2 regions of the Paenarthrobacter sp. TRD_SC_7 genome follow, and region 1 is predicted to be linked to the other one. Evidence: riboswitches for the same ligand, from Rfam matches in the RefSeq annotation. Region 1 holds a riboswitch; the other holds the start of a gene.
The links. Region 1 has a riboswitch for thiamine pyrophosphate ahead of AC0J5Z_RS04665 (ECF transporter S component). Riboswitches for the same ligand answer to the same signal wherever they lie in the genome.
Positions count from the first base shown of each region.

Region 2: it holds a riboswitch for thiamine pyrophosphate, as region 1 does, so the genes downstream of both, thiC (phosphomethylpyrimidine synthase ThiC) here and AC0J5Z_RS04665 (ECF transporter S component) in region 1, are expected to answer to the same signal.

Region 1 is NZ_CM149587.1:937,148-944,630, reverse strand. Features, by position in the region: gene AC0J5Z_RS04685 (penicillin acylase family protein) at 1-107, shown strand, start outside; gene AC0J5Z_RS04680 (GNAT family N-acetyltransferase) at 168-767, shown strand; gene AC0J5Z_RS04675 (energy-coupling factor transporter transmembrane component T family protein) at 764-1,558, opposite strand; gene AC0J5Z_RS04670 (ABC transporter ATP-binding protein) at 1,555-3,147, opposite strand; gene AC0J5Z_RS04665 (ECF transporter S component) at 3,147-3,767, opposite strand; TPP riboswitch at 3,845-3,981, opposite strand; gene AC0J5Z_RS04660 (NUDIX hydrolase) at 4,273-4,962, shown strand; gene AC0J5Z_RS04655 (DUF4235 domain-containing protein) at 4,999-5,259, shown strand; gene mnhG (monovalent cation/H(+) antiporter subunit G) at 5,330-5,722, opposite strand; gene AC0J5Z_RS04645 (MrpF/PhaF family protein) at 5,712-5,990, opposite strand; gene AC0J5Z_RS04640 (Na+/H+ antiporter subunit E) at 5,987-6,553, opposite strand; gene AC0J5Z_RS04635 (Na+/H+ antiporter subunit D) at 6,550-7,483, opposite strand, start outside.
Region 2 is NZ_CM149587.1:2,389,676-2,397,158, reverse strand. Features, by position in the region: gene rimM (ribosome maturation factor RimM) at 1-21, opposite strand, end outside; gene AC0J5Z_RS11665 (RNA-binding protein) at 153-395, opposite strand; gene rpsP (30S ribosomal protein S16) at 397-816, opposite strand; gene AC0J5Z_RS11655 (hypothetical protein) at 1,053-1,490, opposite strand; gene AC0J5Z_RS11650 (VOC family protein) at 1,592-2,464, opposite strand; gene AC0J5Z_RS11645 (amidohydrolase family protein) at 2,543-3,625, opposite strand; TPP riboswitch at 3,712-3,819, shown strand; gene thiC (phosphomethylpyrimidine synthase ThiC) at 3,815-5,662, shown strand; gene AC0J5Z_RS11635 (alpha/beta fold hydrolase) at 5,645-6,367, opposite strand; gene ffh (signal recognition particle protein) at 6,431-7,483, opposite strand, start outside.

The DNA.
Region 1 (7,483 bases):
GCGTGCCCGGTCACCAGCACTTCGCCGACCAACTCCCGCTCTGGACAGCCGGGGAACTCGCCCCGGTCGTCACTGACTGGTCACTTCTGACCAACGACACGCCCTGACTCATTCCCGTTCCCGCATCAGTCCCGACATCAGCCTCGACCCGCAGCCCGAAGGAAGCCATGACCACCATCACCCAGGACTTCTCCGTCCGCACCACCGTCTACTCCGAAGACCTCGAAGGATGGGGTGCGCTACGCATTGTTCCGTTGGTTCCCAGCGAGGACATCGACCTCATCTTCGAATGGGTTACCCAGCCCCGTGCGAAGTTTTGGGGAATGACCGAGAACTCCCGCGAAGAAGTCCTGGGGATCTACGAGTTCCTTGACTCCTTGGACACCCACCACGCGTTTTTGGCCACCCTTGACGGGGAGCCGTTGGCCCTCTTCCAGACGTACGAGCCGCTGCACGACCCCGTCGGCGAGGCTTACCCCGCCCGCGAGGAGGACATTGGCATGCATCTGTTGCTGGCCCCGGCCACGCGGCCCATTCCGCACTTCACACCGCGGCTGGGCACGTCCCTGATCAAGTACATGTTCACCCTGCCGGGCAAGGACCGGATCGTGGTTGAGCCGGACTCCCGCAACGCCAAGGCCCTACGCCGTCTGGAAGCCACGTGCTTCGAGCTGGGACCCATCATTCAGCTGGCGGAGAAGGAGGCCCAGCTAGGGTTCCTGACGAGGGCGGGCTTTGATGAGATCCAGGAGCAACAGACCCGCTAGCGCCAGACGAAACTCCAAGTTCCCGCACCCACGGCCGCCAGCACCGCACCGGCCGCGATGACCAATCCGCCAAGGACCACCCCCACGTCCAGCAGTGAGTACGTGGATTCGCGTGCCCACGTCCGTTGCCCGCCGCCGAAGCCGCGCGCTTCCATGGTCACTGCCAGCCGGGATGCCCTCCGAACCGCCTGAACCAACAAACCGAAACTCTGGCCGAGCGTGGCCTTCAACCGCTGGAAGGGGCTGCCTTGGGAACCAACACCGCGTGCACGGCGGGCCATACCAATGGTCTGCCACTCCTCCGCCATGAGCCCTACAAGCCTCATCGCAGCCAGGGATCCGAGGACAAAGCGGTGCGGCAGCTTGGCCTTCTGCGCCAGCGCATCGGCCAGATCCGTGGGATCCGTGCATGTCATCAGCAGGATCGCCGGCAACGCGATCGCCAAACCGCGCAGCATGAAACCCAGCCCCAGCTCAAGGGAACCTTCACTGACGGACCAGAGTCCGACGTCGAGCAGTACAGCGCCGCTGTCCGCCGCCACTATTGCGGTGCTCCAGCCGCCGATCGCTGCCGCAATGATCAGGGGCCAGGCCCGCTGCCACAAAAGCCTGATGGTGAGGCCGGCAAGCGGGAAGAGAACCAGTTCCGCAAGCAGCGCCGTCGACGCAGACACCCAGTCGATGGACAAGGCCAGCACCACGGAAATCAGGAAGACCGCCATGAACTTCGCCAAAGGGTTGGCGCGAGTCAGCAGGGCGTGGTTGCCGCGGATGTTCAGTGCATCCCTCACGCTGCACCCGCTTCCTGATACGTTGCTCTGCCTTCGGTTATCGGGCCGAGCCGTAGTTCGGTTCCGCCGAGTACAGCGCTGAATTCCTGATCGTGGGTCACAGAGACCACCGCGGTTCCGGCGTCCAGCAACTCGGAAAGGAACGACGCCAGCTCGGCCCAGGTATTCGCGTCCTGGCCGAAGGTGGGCTCGTCGAGCACAAGGACTTTGGGGTGCGCGGCCAGCACCGTGGCCACCGAGAGCCGGCGCTTTTCCCCGCCGGACAGCGTATAAGGATTGGCGTCGACGAGATGTGTGAGCCGCAACCGTTCCAGCAACTCGTCCACGCGCTCCTCGCCGTGGCCCAGATGCTTCGGACCAAACATCAACTCATCCAGGACCTTGCCCGTGACGAACTGATGTTCCGGCTCCTGGAACACCGTCCCGATGCGGGAAATCAGCTGATCAGCTTTCCACTTGAACGGATCAATGCCCGCACCCTCGGAAAGTTCGACGGCGGCACTCACTTTGCCGTCCACAGGCGCCAAAAGGCCTGCCAACGTGAGCGCGAACGTGGACTTTCCGGCACCATTGGGACCCGTAATGGTCAGGGCTTGGCCTGCCCTGACCTGCGCACTGATGTCCGTTTGCACCGGAACGGGCGGGATGGTCTTGAAGCCTTTGCGCCGTGGCTTTAAGCGGGAAACAGCAAGGTCCTGGGCTGCGAGGAGAAGCTGCGCGGCGTCTGGTTCTTTATGGCGGGAGCGGGTTGCCGGAACGTACCCCGGCACCCAGACGCCAGCCGAGATCAGCAGGGTGCGGGCCTCGGAAAGGACCTGGTCGGGAGGGCCGTCCAAGAGTACGCCACCGGCAGCATTCCCGGTCCCTGCGGCCGTGCTGGATCCTGCGGCCGACCCTGGCTGCAGGACCACAATCCTGTCCACCAGGTCTTTCCACACGGACACCCGGTGTTCCACAACAACCAGCGTGGCGCCGGTCTTGTCCAGGCATCGCCCAACAGCATCACGGACCTCCAGCACGCCCGCCGGATCCAGGTTGGCCGTCGGCTCGTCCAGCAGGATCAGGCCTGGGCGCATCGCCAAAATGCCCGCAAGCGCAAGTCGTTGCTTTTGACCGCCGGAGAGTGCCGCCGTCGGGTGATCCAGTGGCAAACCGCCGCCAACAGCGGAACGCAACCCGACGTCGTCGAGCGCTTCATGGACGCGAGACCAAATCTCGTCTCGCGGCACAGCCAGGTTCTCCGCCCCGAACGCAACATCGTCACCTACCCGGGAGAGGACCACCTGGGTTTCCGGATCCTGCTGCATCAGTCCGGCGCGTCCCCGCTGCTCGCGGGGCGCAACGCCGTCGATAAGCAGTGAACCGGACTCGTCCGAGTCGTCTTCCTCATCGCCCAGCACACCGGCGAGGGCATGCAGGAGCGTGGACTTGCCCGCCCCCGAAGGACCCAGCAACAGCACCCGCTCCCCCGGTTCGATCCGAAGGTCCAGGCCTCGGATGGCAGGCTGGGAGCGGCCGGCATGCCGCCATCCCCAACCCTCGGCGGAGATGGCGGCCGGCCTCACCGTGCCGCTTTGCTTGGCGGACATCAGCTGAAGACTGGCTCCGAAGCGGCCTTGCGGGACGCGAATGAGCTCAGCACGCCCGTCTTGGCCAGGCCGCGTGTGGCAATCCAGGACAGGGCGCCCGCAATGATCGCACCGGAAATTGTGGTGAAGGCGATGTACGCCAACTTGTCCACGGCTTCGTAGGCGATGTTCCAGCCCCAAGGCAGGAAGGAGTCGTTCAGGCCGCAGAAGAGACCTGCGCCCGCGCCGGCGAGGAGGGCGGTGGGCAGGTTGAACTTCTTGTATCGGAACGCAGCGAAGATGAGTTCCGCGCCCAGGCCCTGCAGGACGCCGGAGATGAGAACGGTGGTGCCGTACTGCGAACCCATGATGAGCTCACCGGTTGCGGCGACGGTCTCGCAGAACAAGGCCGCACCGGGCTTACGGATAATGAGCATGCCCAGAACCGCGGGGATCATCCAGCCGCCGGCAATAAGGCCGGTGAGCGGCGGGTACGTCGCGTTCATGGGGATGGATACCAGTGCGGCGCCCTGGGACCATGCCCAGAAGATCACGCCGCCTGCGATGGCGATCAAAGCCGCCACAACGATGTCTACAACACGCCAGTTATAACTGGTCTTCTTCACGTTTACCGTGGTCATTTTCTGCCTCCTGAGGTTACAGGAGGGGAAAGTGCTCCCCGGATCCCGGTTTCGGCTTGCGCCGCCCGCATCCGGACACTCTGAGAAGCTCGACTCCCTTGCGCCGGTACTAACCGGATCAGGTTCGAGGGTCTGCGGCTGTCCGCACTCTCAGCGCCCTCGCGTCTCTTGCATCTCTGCAAGGTCCGACGGCGGCGCTCCCCTGTCGTTATCAAATCTGCCCTGATGGGCTGGTTCAGTTTACACCTGAGTCTGTGGCGGGTGTTGGCCTGTTGCCGGCATGCGGTCACAATCGGCCATGTCACCAGTCCGGGACGCGCGTTGCGGGGCCCGCTCTGCGCGCTCATCCCCGGTTTTGGCACGCACACCAGGCCCCACAACACGAGAGGGTCCGTTGCGGGGCCCGCTCCGCGCCCTCATCCCCCGTTTCGGCACGCACACCAGGCCCCACAACGGACCTGAGAGAATAGACCAGCAGAATCCACCGCGGCGAAGAGGCTCCTATATGACTGACCTTCCCCAGCAAGACCTCCCCCTTTCCTCCGAGGTGCCCCAACCACGCCTTGCCGCAAGCGTCATCCTGCTCCGTGACGCCTCGGGCGGACTCGAAGCCTTTGTCCAGCACAGGGTAGACACCATGGACTTCGCCGCTGGAATGGTGGTCTTTCCCGGTGGTCGGGTGGATGCGGCGGACGCGTCCGGCTGGGACTACCCGGCAGAGCTGCTTCAACGCCACGCGGAGGACTGGAATCAGAGCTCCATCGGCATGGACCCGGGCGAAGCAGCGAAGAACGCCGGGACGGTACTCACTGCAGCCATCCGCGAGGTTCAGGAAGAGGCCGGGCTCAGCATTGATGCCTCCCACCTCCGTCCGTGGGCCAACTGGATCACCCCGACGGACATGCCCAAGCGCTTCGACACCTACTTTTACGTTGCCAAGCCGTCCCCCGAGGCTGAACCCCGGCACCAGACCACGGAGGCCTGGCAATCGCTGTGGATGCCGGTGGAGGGAGTTCTGGCAGCAGAAGCCGCCGGCACCCTGAAACTGATGCCGCCCACGTATTACCTGCTCAAGGAAATCGCAGGGTTCGGTACCGTGGACGCTGTCTGGTCGGCCCAACACCCTGTCGTCCCGGTGCTTGCACCGGTTGGTTCCATGGCGGCGTTCCTCAAGGAGCGGGAAAGCCGCCGGTAACAGTGTGGGCTGGACCTTTCCAGTTAGGCTTGGGGCATGAACCTCTTCTTCAAGCTGATAGGTGCCGGAGTAAGCCTCGGGGCAGGATTTGTAGGCACCAAAATCGTCAATAAAGGGTGGGAAAAGGCCACCGGCAACAAGCCGCCCTTGGGCAATGACGACATGGAAACCAGCCTGCGTTCGGCACTGACCTTCGCGCTGATCTCAGCGTTTGTCAGCACGCTCATTCAGGTCCTGGCGAGCCGGGGCACCCAGCGTGCCATCGCGCGCTTCGCCAAGACCCACGACATCGTCTAGGCGCCCGCCAAACAACACAACGCCGGGGTCGCCCACAGGGTGACCCCGGCGTTCGTTGCAGCATCTATTGCTAGCGGTCGCTCCCGGGCTCTTGCCCCGCGGCCGCCCGCTGAACAACCGCCTCGAGTTCATCCTTGGTGAGCTTTTCGCGGTGCCCGTGCTTGGTGCGGTAGGCGGAGCGCCCCACCATGTGGGCAGAGACGGGTGCAGTGAGAAGCTGGAAAATCCACGCCACCAGCAGAACGGGCCACACCCACCATGTCCGCATCTGCAAGCCAATCGCGGCAAGCATAAGGAACAACCCCAGGACCTGCGGTTTGGTGGCTGCGTGCATGCGGCTCATGAGGTCCGGAAATCTCAACAAGCCAATGGCCGCGCCGAGCGACATCAGCGCGCCCACCACCAGGAACACTGCAGTGACAGTGTCGATCACGGCATCCACGCCTGTGGCATCAGGACTCATTGCTCTGTTCCCTCCGTTCGGCCACGAACCGGGCAACGGTCACCGAGCCAATAAACCCGATCACCGCCAGAGCCACCAACAACACCAGGTTGTTTAGGTGCTTGTTCATTGCCATGTCGATTGCCAGGGCGGCACCCAGGATTGCCAACAAGACGTCCGATGCCAGAACCCTGTCCAACAAGGACGGGCCAATCGCGATGCGGACAATTGCCCCTGCCGCGGCCAGGCTAAGGATCACAGCTGTGGCCACGAGAACGAACTCCTTCATAGCGTTGCCCCTTCCATTCCCGGGCGCTGTTCGGCATTGAGGGCTGCGACTTCTTCGCGCGTGCCCATGATGCGGATCAATCGCGCCTCGATGACTTGGGTTTCCTCGCGAATCTTGTCGATGTCCGCTTCTTCGTAGATATTGAGCGCGTGCAGGTACAGCGTGGACGTTGAGCGGTCCACTTCCACCACCAACGAGCCCGGGATCAGCGAGATGACGTGGCCGGTGGCCGTCACCATCAAGTCTGAATGGCTCCGCAAGGGAACGGCGACGACGGCGCTGCGGACCTGGGGTCCCTTGACCACTGCCAGGTACAGCACCAGGAAGCTCGCTGCCACCACTTTGGCGAGGAACATCAGGGCGAAGGGAATAGCGCGCAGAATGTTGAACCTGCCGCTGAGTTCCACCGGCGGAAGGTAAAAGAACTTGGCTACCAGTACGGCAATCAGGGCGCCGAACAGCAAGTTGCCCGGGCTGAAGTCCCGCCACAACGCACCCCAGACGATCACCAACCAGATGAGCAACGGCAGTTCTGTGCGGAACGAAATAGCTTTGCGGCTCATCTGGCATCACCCGTCTGCACTTCATCTGTTTGTGCAACCGGCGGCACTTGGACGGAGTCGCCCAGGACCGAATGGATATAGGCCGAACGGTCCAACATGATTCCTGCGGAGCCGTCGGCAACCTTGAACAAAGGACCTGCGAAGACGGTCAGTGCCACGCCGAACGCCACCAGACCCGCCGTCGACCCCACCATGGTCCGCGGCAGTACCCCCACGTTTCCAGAGGCTAGAAGCGCGGGGTCCGGGTACTCAGCGTCCTCGGGCTTACGCCAGAACGCCCTGTTCCAAACGCGGGCGATTGCCAGCAAGGTGAGCAGGCTGGTGACCACGCCTCCAACCACCAGCACAATAACCAGCGGCGTTCCCAGCTCTACACCGGCCTGCAACAACCCCAGCTTTCCAAGGAAGCCGGAGAACGGTGGAATGCCTGCCAGGTTCATCGCTGGAACAAAGAACAGCAATGCCAGCAGCGGTGAGAGCTTCGCCAGGCCGCCCAAGCGATCAATGGACGAGCTGCCACCGCGGCGCTCTATAAGACCAGTGACCAAGAACAAGCTGGTCTGCACCGTGATGTGGTGGGCAACGTAGAAGACCGCGGCGCCCAGCCCGGCCACGGAGCTCATCGCGAGGCCAAACACCATGTAGCCGATGTGGCTCACCAAAGTGAAGGACAGGAGACGTTTGATGTCGCTCTGGGCTAAGGCACCCAGAATTCCGACAATCATGGTCAGTAGCGCCACCACCATCAGTGGGACGTTCAGGGTGTCCCCTGGGAATAAGAGCGTTTCCGTGCGGACCATCGCGTAGACGCCCACTTTGGTTAGCAACCCGGCGAATACGGCAGTCACTGGAGCGGGAGCAGTTGGATAAGAGTCGGGAAGCCAGAAGGACAAGGGGAAGACGGCTGCCTTGATCCCGAACGCCACCAAC
Region 2 (7,483 bases), 1.5 Mb from region 1:
CCGGGCCACCTGGAGCTGCATGGGTTCCTCTGAATTCTTGTAGTGCCCGCGCCACCGGGCGGCAACGGACAGGAAAATGTGGATAAAGCAATCCGGCCCCTCCACCATATTCGGTGAAGGGGCCGGATCTAAGACAAGTAGTGCTGAGCGCGTTACCGGCGACGATCGGTGTCGACGACGTCGACCCTGACCTGCTCGCCACCAGCCAAGGCTGCAACCACAGTGCGCAATGCACGTGCGGTGCGCCCCTGGCGGCCGATCACCCGTCCGAGGTCCTCCTGGTGAACACGCACCTCGAGGGATTCCCCGCGGCGGTTGTTCTTGGCACTGACCTTGACATCCTCAGGGCTGTCAACGATCCCACGGACCAAGTGCTCGAGCGCTTCTGCCAGCAACTTACTCAGCCTCGGTGGTCTCTGCTTCAGCCTCGGCCGGAGCTTCGGCTTCGTCCTTCTTGGCCTTCTTGGTGATGGCTTCCGGAATGATGACGGAACCCTTCTCCGGAGCTACGAAGGCTTCCTTCGGAGCTTTGGTCTTCAGGGTGCCTTCCTGGCCCGGCAGGCCCTTGAACTTCTGCCAGTCACCGGTGATCTTGAGGATCGCGGCGACCTGCTCGGTCGGCTGGGCACCAACGGAAAGCCAGTACTGGGCGCGCTCGGAAGCGACCTCGATGTACGACGGCTCTTCGGTGGGGTGGTACTTGCCGATTTCTTCAATGGCACGGCCATCGCGCTTTGCGCGGGCATCCATGACGACAATGCGGTAGTACGGTGCGCGCATCTTACCGAAGCGCTTAAGGCGAATCTTTACGGCCACTTTTGTGGTCACTCCTGTTTCTGAAACGAGGTTGAACCCGACGTTCTGCACCCGTGGGGCGGGCCATACTTGACGGTTCGAAGGACAAGATACGAGCACGGAGAGAGGGGCCGCACCGATCGAGTACCTGTCTATTGTGCCAGATGCCCGAAGCAAATACGACTCAGGCCACGTCGAGCGGCGTGTTCTTGCCCACTCCCCAGGGTTAAACGTGCCGCGTTGTCCGAATCAGTGCCTCATTCAGACCAGACGTAAAGCCCGGAGCGCTCCACCTTTTCGACGTCCGTAGCGAGGGCGGCCAACTGCTGGACATACTGGCGCGATTGGTCGGCGTCGAAGGGCATATCGTCCTGTGCAGCCCAAGCAGCAGCAACGTCGTCGAGAACGTTTGCGTCACCTTCGCTCTCATAAGTGAGCAGTTCGGCCAGGGCCCGCACCATGGCTTCCGGCACACCCAAGAGCGCATCACTTGTGACATCAACCAGGGCAAGCTCGTAGTCAGCTCCGGCGGCGTGGACAGCTTTTCCTGCGAGGTCGCCCAGCTGTTCGAATTCGAAGTCGGTAATACCGTCGATCCTCACGGCGGGGCCGGTCACATCCGCACCCTTGTCCAGGGCGGCTGCCCGCTTGAGTGCTTCATCGTGGGTGGCTACAAAAATTTCGGCAAATCCCATGGAAAGTACTCTCATTCCTTCGTGCTGACGGGGCGGCGGCACGAAATCCGAATGGCTCCGTGCCGCACTGCCAAGCCTAGTGCAGGAGAAGCAGCAAGCTGCTAGCGGACGGCAACTCGCAGCTTGTTCCGCCAAGGGTCCTCAAACTGAAGCTCAGCTCCGGTGTGATGATTCTGCACTCCAGCAGTTTTCAGGCGATCCGCCAGCGCAGCTACGTCGTCACTGGCGGGGACTTCGATCAGCACTTCCCCCAGGCCGAGCGTGTCCTTTCGGGGGCCGGCCCCGCGGCTGTTCCAGACGTTCATGGCCATGTGATGGTGGTAGCCGCCGGCGGAGACGAACAGCGCCTGGCCATGCCAGCCCGCGGTTCGCTCGAAGCCGAGGGTTTCCACGTAGAACTTTTGCGCAGTCGCGACGTCGCCCACTTGCAGATGCACATGCCCGACGCCGGCAGCGGCCGCGCGCTGTCCCGTCACTGCCGCTTCACTCAGGTGCTGCTGGAGGAAGCGCTGCGGAGGCAAGGCCACGTTGTCCATCACAACATTCTTGCCGTCCCACTGCCAGAGCTCGCGCGGCTTGTCGTAGTAGAGCTCAATTCCGTTACCTTCGGGGTCAGTGAAATAGAACGCTTCGCTGACCAGGTGGTCGGCACTGCCCGCAAAGGCGCGGGGGTCGTACTCAGCGGCGGTGGCGATGGTGGCAGCCAATGAGGGCTGGTCCTGGAACAGGATGGCTGTGTGGAACAGGCCAGCCTCACCCCTCCCCGGAATCTGCAGGCCGGCCGCCGGGGCAAGGTGGACCACGGGCTTACCCACACGCCCCAGGTAGAGCCCTCCGTCCTGCTCGGCCACGACTTCCAGGCCAAGGGCTCGCTGATAGTAGTCGCTCATGACCTTCATGTCGCCCACCTTGAGCATGACGGTGCCCATGGTGAGTTCGGCAGGCAGAAGATCCTGGCTGAATGATGAGGTCATGTGAAGCTCCCGGTTCTGAGGTGGCCGCGCATCGGCACCTTCCTACCAATCTAAATTACTTGAAGCTTCAATTTATTCCTAACGGACGACATTACCCCTGAGCACGACGTGCTTGAGCGCCGCGATGGTACCCGGATGACGGCGCGGATCGTCACTGCACAGCACGACGTCGGCACATGCGCCTTCGCTGATGCCCTCGACTCCCAGCCACTCACGGGCGCCCCACGCGGCGGCGTCCAGGACCGCCACTGGCGGCAGGCCGGCGTCGTGCAGTTCTTTCATTTCGTCCGCAATCCTGCCGTGCTTGATGACGCTTCCGGCGTCCGTTCCCGCGTAGATGGCAACCCCGGCCTCGAAGGCCTCCAGCACGCGCTCACGACGCCGCTCCCAGAGACGGACCATGTGGTCCGCGTAGTCCGGAAACTTCGGCGCTGCCTGGGCCGCGATATCCGGGAAGGTCGCAATGTTGACCAAGGTGGGGACAATGGGCACTGACTGTTCGACCAAACGGGGAAGGTGCCGCGGAAGGAGTCCGGTGGCGTGTTCGATGCAGTCGATGTTGGCGTCGAGCATGTCGTCGATGGTGTCCTCGCCGAAACAATGCGCGGTGACCCTAGCACCCTCATCGTGGGCCGCTGAAATGGCTTCCTTGACGGTCTTCGCAGGGAACGAGGCAGCGAGGTCTCCAACGCCGCGATCGATCCAGTCGCCCACCAGTTTCACCCAGCCATCGCCGTCGCGGGCTTCCTTCCGGACCGTTTCCACTAGTTCCCGGGGCTCAATTTCATGACCCAAACCGCGGAGATAACGCCGACTCCGGGCGATATGCCGACCCGACCTGATTAGTCGCGGCAGGTCCCTTCGTTGCTGCACCCAGCGAGTGTCGGCGGGCGAACCGCAATCGCGGATCAGCAGCGTTCCGGCGTCGAGGTCTGCTTGGGCCTGGGCGAGCGTGGCCTGTTCGTCCACGGCTCCTCCAACGCCGAGTCCGATGTGACAGTGGGCATCAACCAACCCGGGCAGGATCCAGCCATCCAACACCCTGTCCGGCGTCGCAACGGGACGCTCAAACGTCAGTATGCCGTCTACGGACCAGAGCCCATGGCGCTCTTCGTCTGCCGATACGAGCACAGGTCCGCTGAATTCGATGATGTTGGCCATGGCAAAAGCGTAGCGGGGGGGGTGGTGCGTTGGAGCCTGTTGCATGCATGTGACTGGGAGCGCGTTGGGAGCTGTGGTAGCTTCGTCTACGACCACACGGGGGCCCCTGCAGGGGCTGAGATCGGACTAATGCAGTCTGCGACCGTTGAACCTGTCCGGGTAATGCCGGCGAAGGAAGTGAGTATTCCCTTGAGCACCACGGAAACACAGCACAACCCTGCCCAAAACCAATCCGCCGCTGGCGTAAACGCGGCTGAAACCGCCACACAATCGTTGAAGTCCCACTCCTTGGCGTGGCTGGAAGATCCCGAGAACGGCATACGGGTCCCCGTCACGGAGATCGCGTTGGAGCCCTCCCCCAACGGCCAAGCAAACCAACCTTTGAAGGTGTACCGAACAGCAGGCCCAGGCAGCGATCCCGTGGTGGGGCTGGAGCCGTTCCGTGCACCATGGATCGAAGCCCGCGGAGACACGGAGGCGTATTCGGGCCGGGAACGGAACCTGCTCGACGACGGCAAATCGGCGGTTCGGCGGGGAGCAGCGTCAGCGGAGTGGAAGGGCGCACAACCGGTGCCGCGCCGCGCCGTCGTGGGTAAGACCGTCACGCAGATGCACTACGCGAAACAGGGTGTCGTGACTCCGGAGATGCAGTTTGTCGCGTTGCGGGAGAACTGCGATGTTGAGCTTGTCCGCAGCGAAGTCGCCGCAGGAAGGGCAATTATTCCGAACAACATCAACCACCCCGAATCCGAGCCGATGATCATTGGCAAGGCATTCTTGGTCAAGATCAATGCCAACATCGGAAACTCGGCAGTCACCAGCTCCATCGCCGAGGAAGTGGACAAACTACAGTGGGCAGCCCAGTGGGGCGCTGATACGGTGATGGACCTCTCCACAGGTGACGACATCCACACCACTCGCGAGTGGATCATCCGTAACTCCCCTGTTCCCATAGGAACAGTCCCCATTTACCAGGCCCTGGAGAAGGTGAACGGCGAGGCCAACAAGCTGACGTGGGAGATCTTCCGCGATACCGTGATCGAGCAATGCGAGCAGGGCGTGGACTATATGACCATCCACGCCGGCGTACTTCTGCGGTACGTGCCACTGACCGCCAACCGGGTCACGGGCATCGTGTCCCGCGGCGGTTCGATTATGGCCGGCTGGTGCCTGGCGCACCACAAGGAGAACTTCCTCTACACGCACTTCGATGAGCTGTGTGGGATCTTCGCCAAGTACGATGTCGCATTCTCCCTGGGTGACGGGCTGCGCCCTGGTTCCATCGCAGACGCGAACGACGCCGCGCAGTTCGCCGAGCTGGATACGCTCGCGGAGCTGACGCAACGGGCGTGGGATTTCGACGTGCAGGTCATGGTGGAGGGCCCCGGGCACATTCCTTTCCATATGGTGCGCGAAAATGTGGAGCGCCAGCAGGAACTGTGCAAGGGTGCCCCGTTCTATACGTTGGGGCCGCTCGTCACCGATATCGCCCCAGGCTATGACCACATCACCTCGGCCATTGGCGCTACGGAAATTGCACGCTACGGCACGGCAATGCTGTGCTATGTGACCCCGAAGGAGCATCTGGGGCTTCCCAACAAGGACGACGTCAAGACGGGGGTCATCACTTACAAGATCGCGGCGCACGCGGCCGACCTTGCCAAGGGCCACCCGGGGGCGCACGAACGTGATGATGCCCTTTCAAAGGCACGGTTCGAGTTCCGCTGGAGGGACCAGTTCGCTTTGTCCCTGGACCCGGTCACGGCGGAAGCCTTCCACGACGAGACCCTGCCCGCTGAACCAGCGAAGACCGCCCATTTCTGCTCCATGTGCGGACCAAAGTTCTGTTCGATGCGCATCAGCCAGGACATTCGTGACGAGTACGGTTCGGCGGAATCACAGGCGGCAATCGCAGGACTATACAACGGTATGCGCGAAAAGAGTGAGGAGTTCCTGGCTTCAGGTGGAAAGGTTTACCTGCCGGAGCTTCAGGTCCCGGCGAACCAAGGCGGCAGCACCTCAGGAGGCCTTAACTGACAACGCCCTGCTGACATCCGCAACAAACGATCGGATAGCCTGATCGCCATCAGAGGAATCCTGGGGCCGGTGTCCGCCCGCTGCTACGCGGCGGAGGGCACCGGTCTCCTGGAGGTAGACCGCGATTTCCTCGTACAAAGGTTCCCAACCACCCGTGAGAACCAGTGTGGGGACGCCCGGCACAATGTGAAGCGGGGCCTCCCATGGCGGTGCCTGGAACCGGAGCCTGCGGGCTGACCGCCGGGCCTCGGGAGTGTCCAGCCCGCCGGTCTCGGCAGAGAAAGCACGCCGGTAGAATTCGCGCTGGTAATCGGCGTCGTTGAGCTGGTTTCGCACGTCGAACAGCGGTTCCATCAGGGCCCGGTAGGAAGCAGTCGCCGGAAGCTCAGCGGTCAGGGATAAGCAGGACGGCTCTACCAGAGAGAGTGAGTGCACAAGATCAGGGCGCTCCACTGCGGCAAGCATGGCCGAAATTGCGCCTTGTTCGTGGGCAACGATGTGACCGCCGCCGGAATCGGCCAATGCATTGATCACTATTGCGACGTCAGCAGCAACGTTGGACTCCACCGGTTCAGCAATGGCGTCAAAGCCGTGCCGCCGAAGGAAGAGTGCGTCATAGGCAAGGGCCATGCCATGTTGCTTTGGCCATGCCGCAGCACCGAAACTGCCCAGACCATGGACGAAGACTACGCGCTGCTTATGCATTCGTTCAGCCTATTCCACGGCTCTGACATCCCAACTGCGACGCGGTTGGGATGTCAGCAACGGCTACTTGCCGAGGAACTTGTCGAAGCCCTTGGGCAGGTTGAGCGACGACGGGTCGAAGTCTGCCGCACCTTGACCGAAAGCCGCGCCAGTGGGTGCTGCCGAGGCTGCGTTTGCCCGCTTGGCCTCGGCATCTCGCAGCTCTTGGGCCGCCTTGGCAGGGTTGCCCGAGCGCGCCTTCTTCTTCGGGGCGTTCTTGCCACCCTTGCGTCCGCCGCCGGGACCACCGAGGCCGGGCATGCCCGGCATACCCGGCATGCCGCCACCCTGCGCCAGCTTCTTCATCATCTTCTGGGCCTGGGCGAAACGCTCCAGCAGGCCGTTGACCTCGGACACGTGGACACCTGAACCCTTGGCGATACGGGCGCGGCGTGAGCCGTTGATGATCTTCGGAGCCACACGCTCGTGCGGAGTCATGGAGCGGACGATTGCCTCGACGCGGTCGATCTCTTTTTCGTCGAAGTTCTCAAGCTGCTGGCGGATGTTCTGCGCACCCGGCATCATCATGAGCATCTTCTTCATGGAGCCCATGTTGCGGATCTGCTGCATTTGGGCGAGGAAGTCGTCCAGGGTGAAGTCTTCCTGGTCGGCGAACTTCTTCGCCATCCGAGCTGCTTCGTCCTTATCCCACGACTTTTCAGCCTGTTCGATCAGGGTGAGGACGTCACCCATGTCCAGGATGCGCGAAGCCATGCGGTCCGGGTGGAAGAGTTCAAAGTCGTCCAGGCCTTCACCTGTGGACGCGAACATGACCGGCTTACCGGTCACTGACGCTACCGAGAGTGCGGCACCGCCGCGGGCGTCGCCGTCGAGCTTTGACAGCACAATGCCCGTGAAGTTAACGCCTTCATCGAACGCCATCGCCGTGTTGACGGCGTCCTGGCCGATCATGGAGTCGATCACGAAGAGAACTTCGTTGGGGATGATCGCCTGACGGATCCGGCGGGCCTGGTCCATCATCTCGGCGTCAACGCCGAGACGGCCGGCGGTGTCAACGATCACGACGTCGTGAAGCTTCTGGCGCGCTTCCTCTACACCGGCCTTGGCTACGGCCAC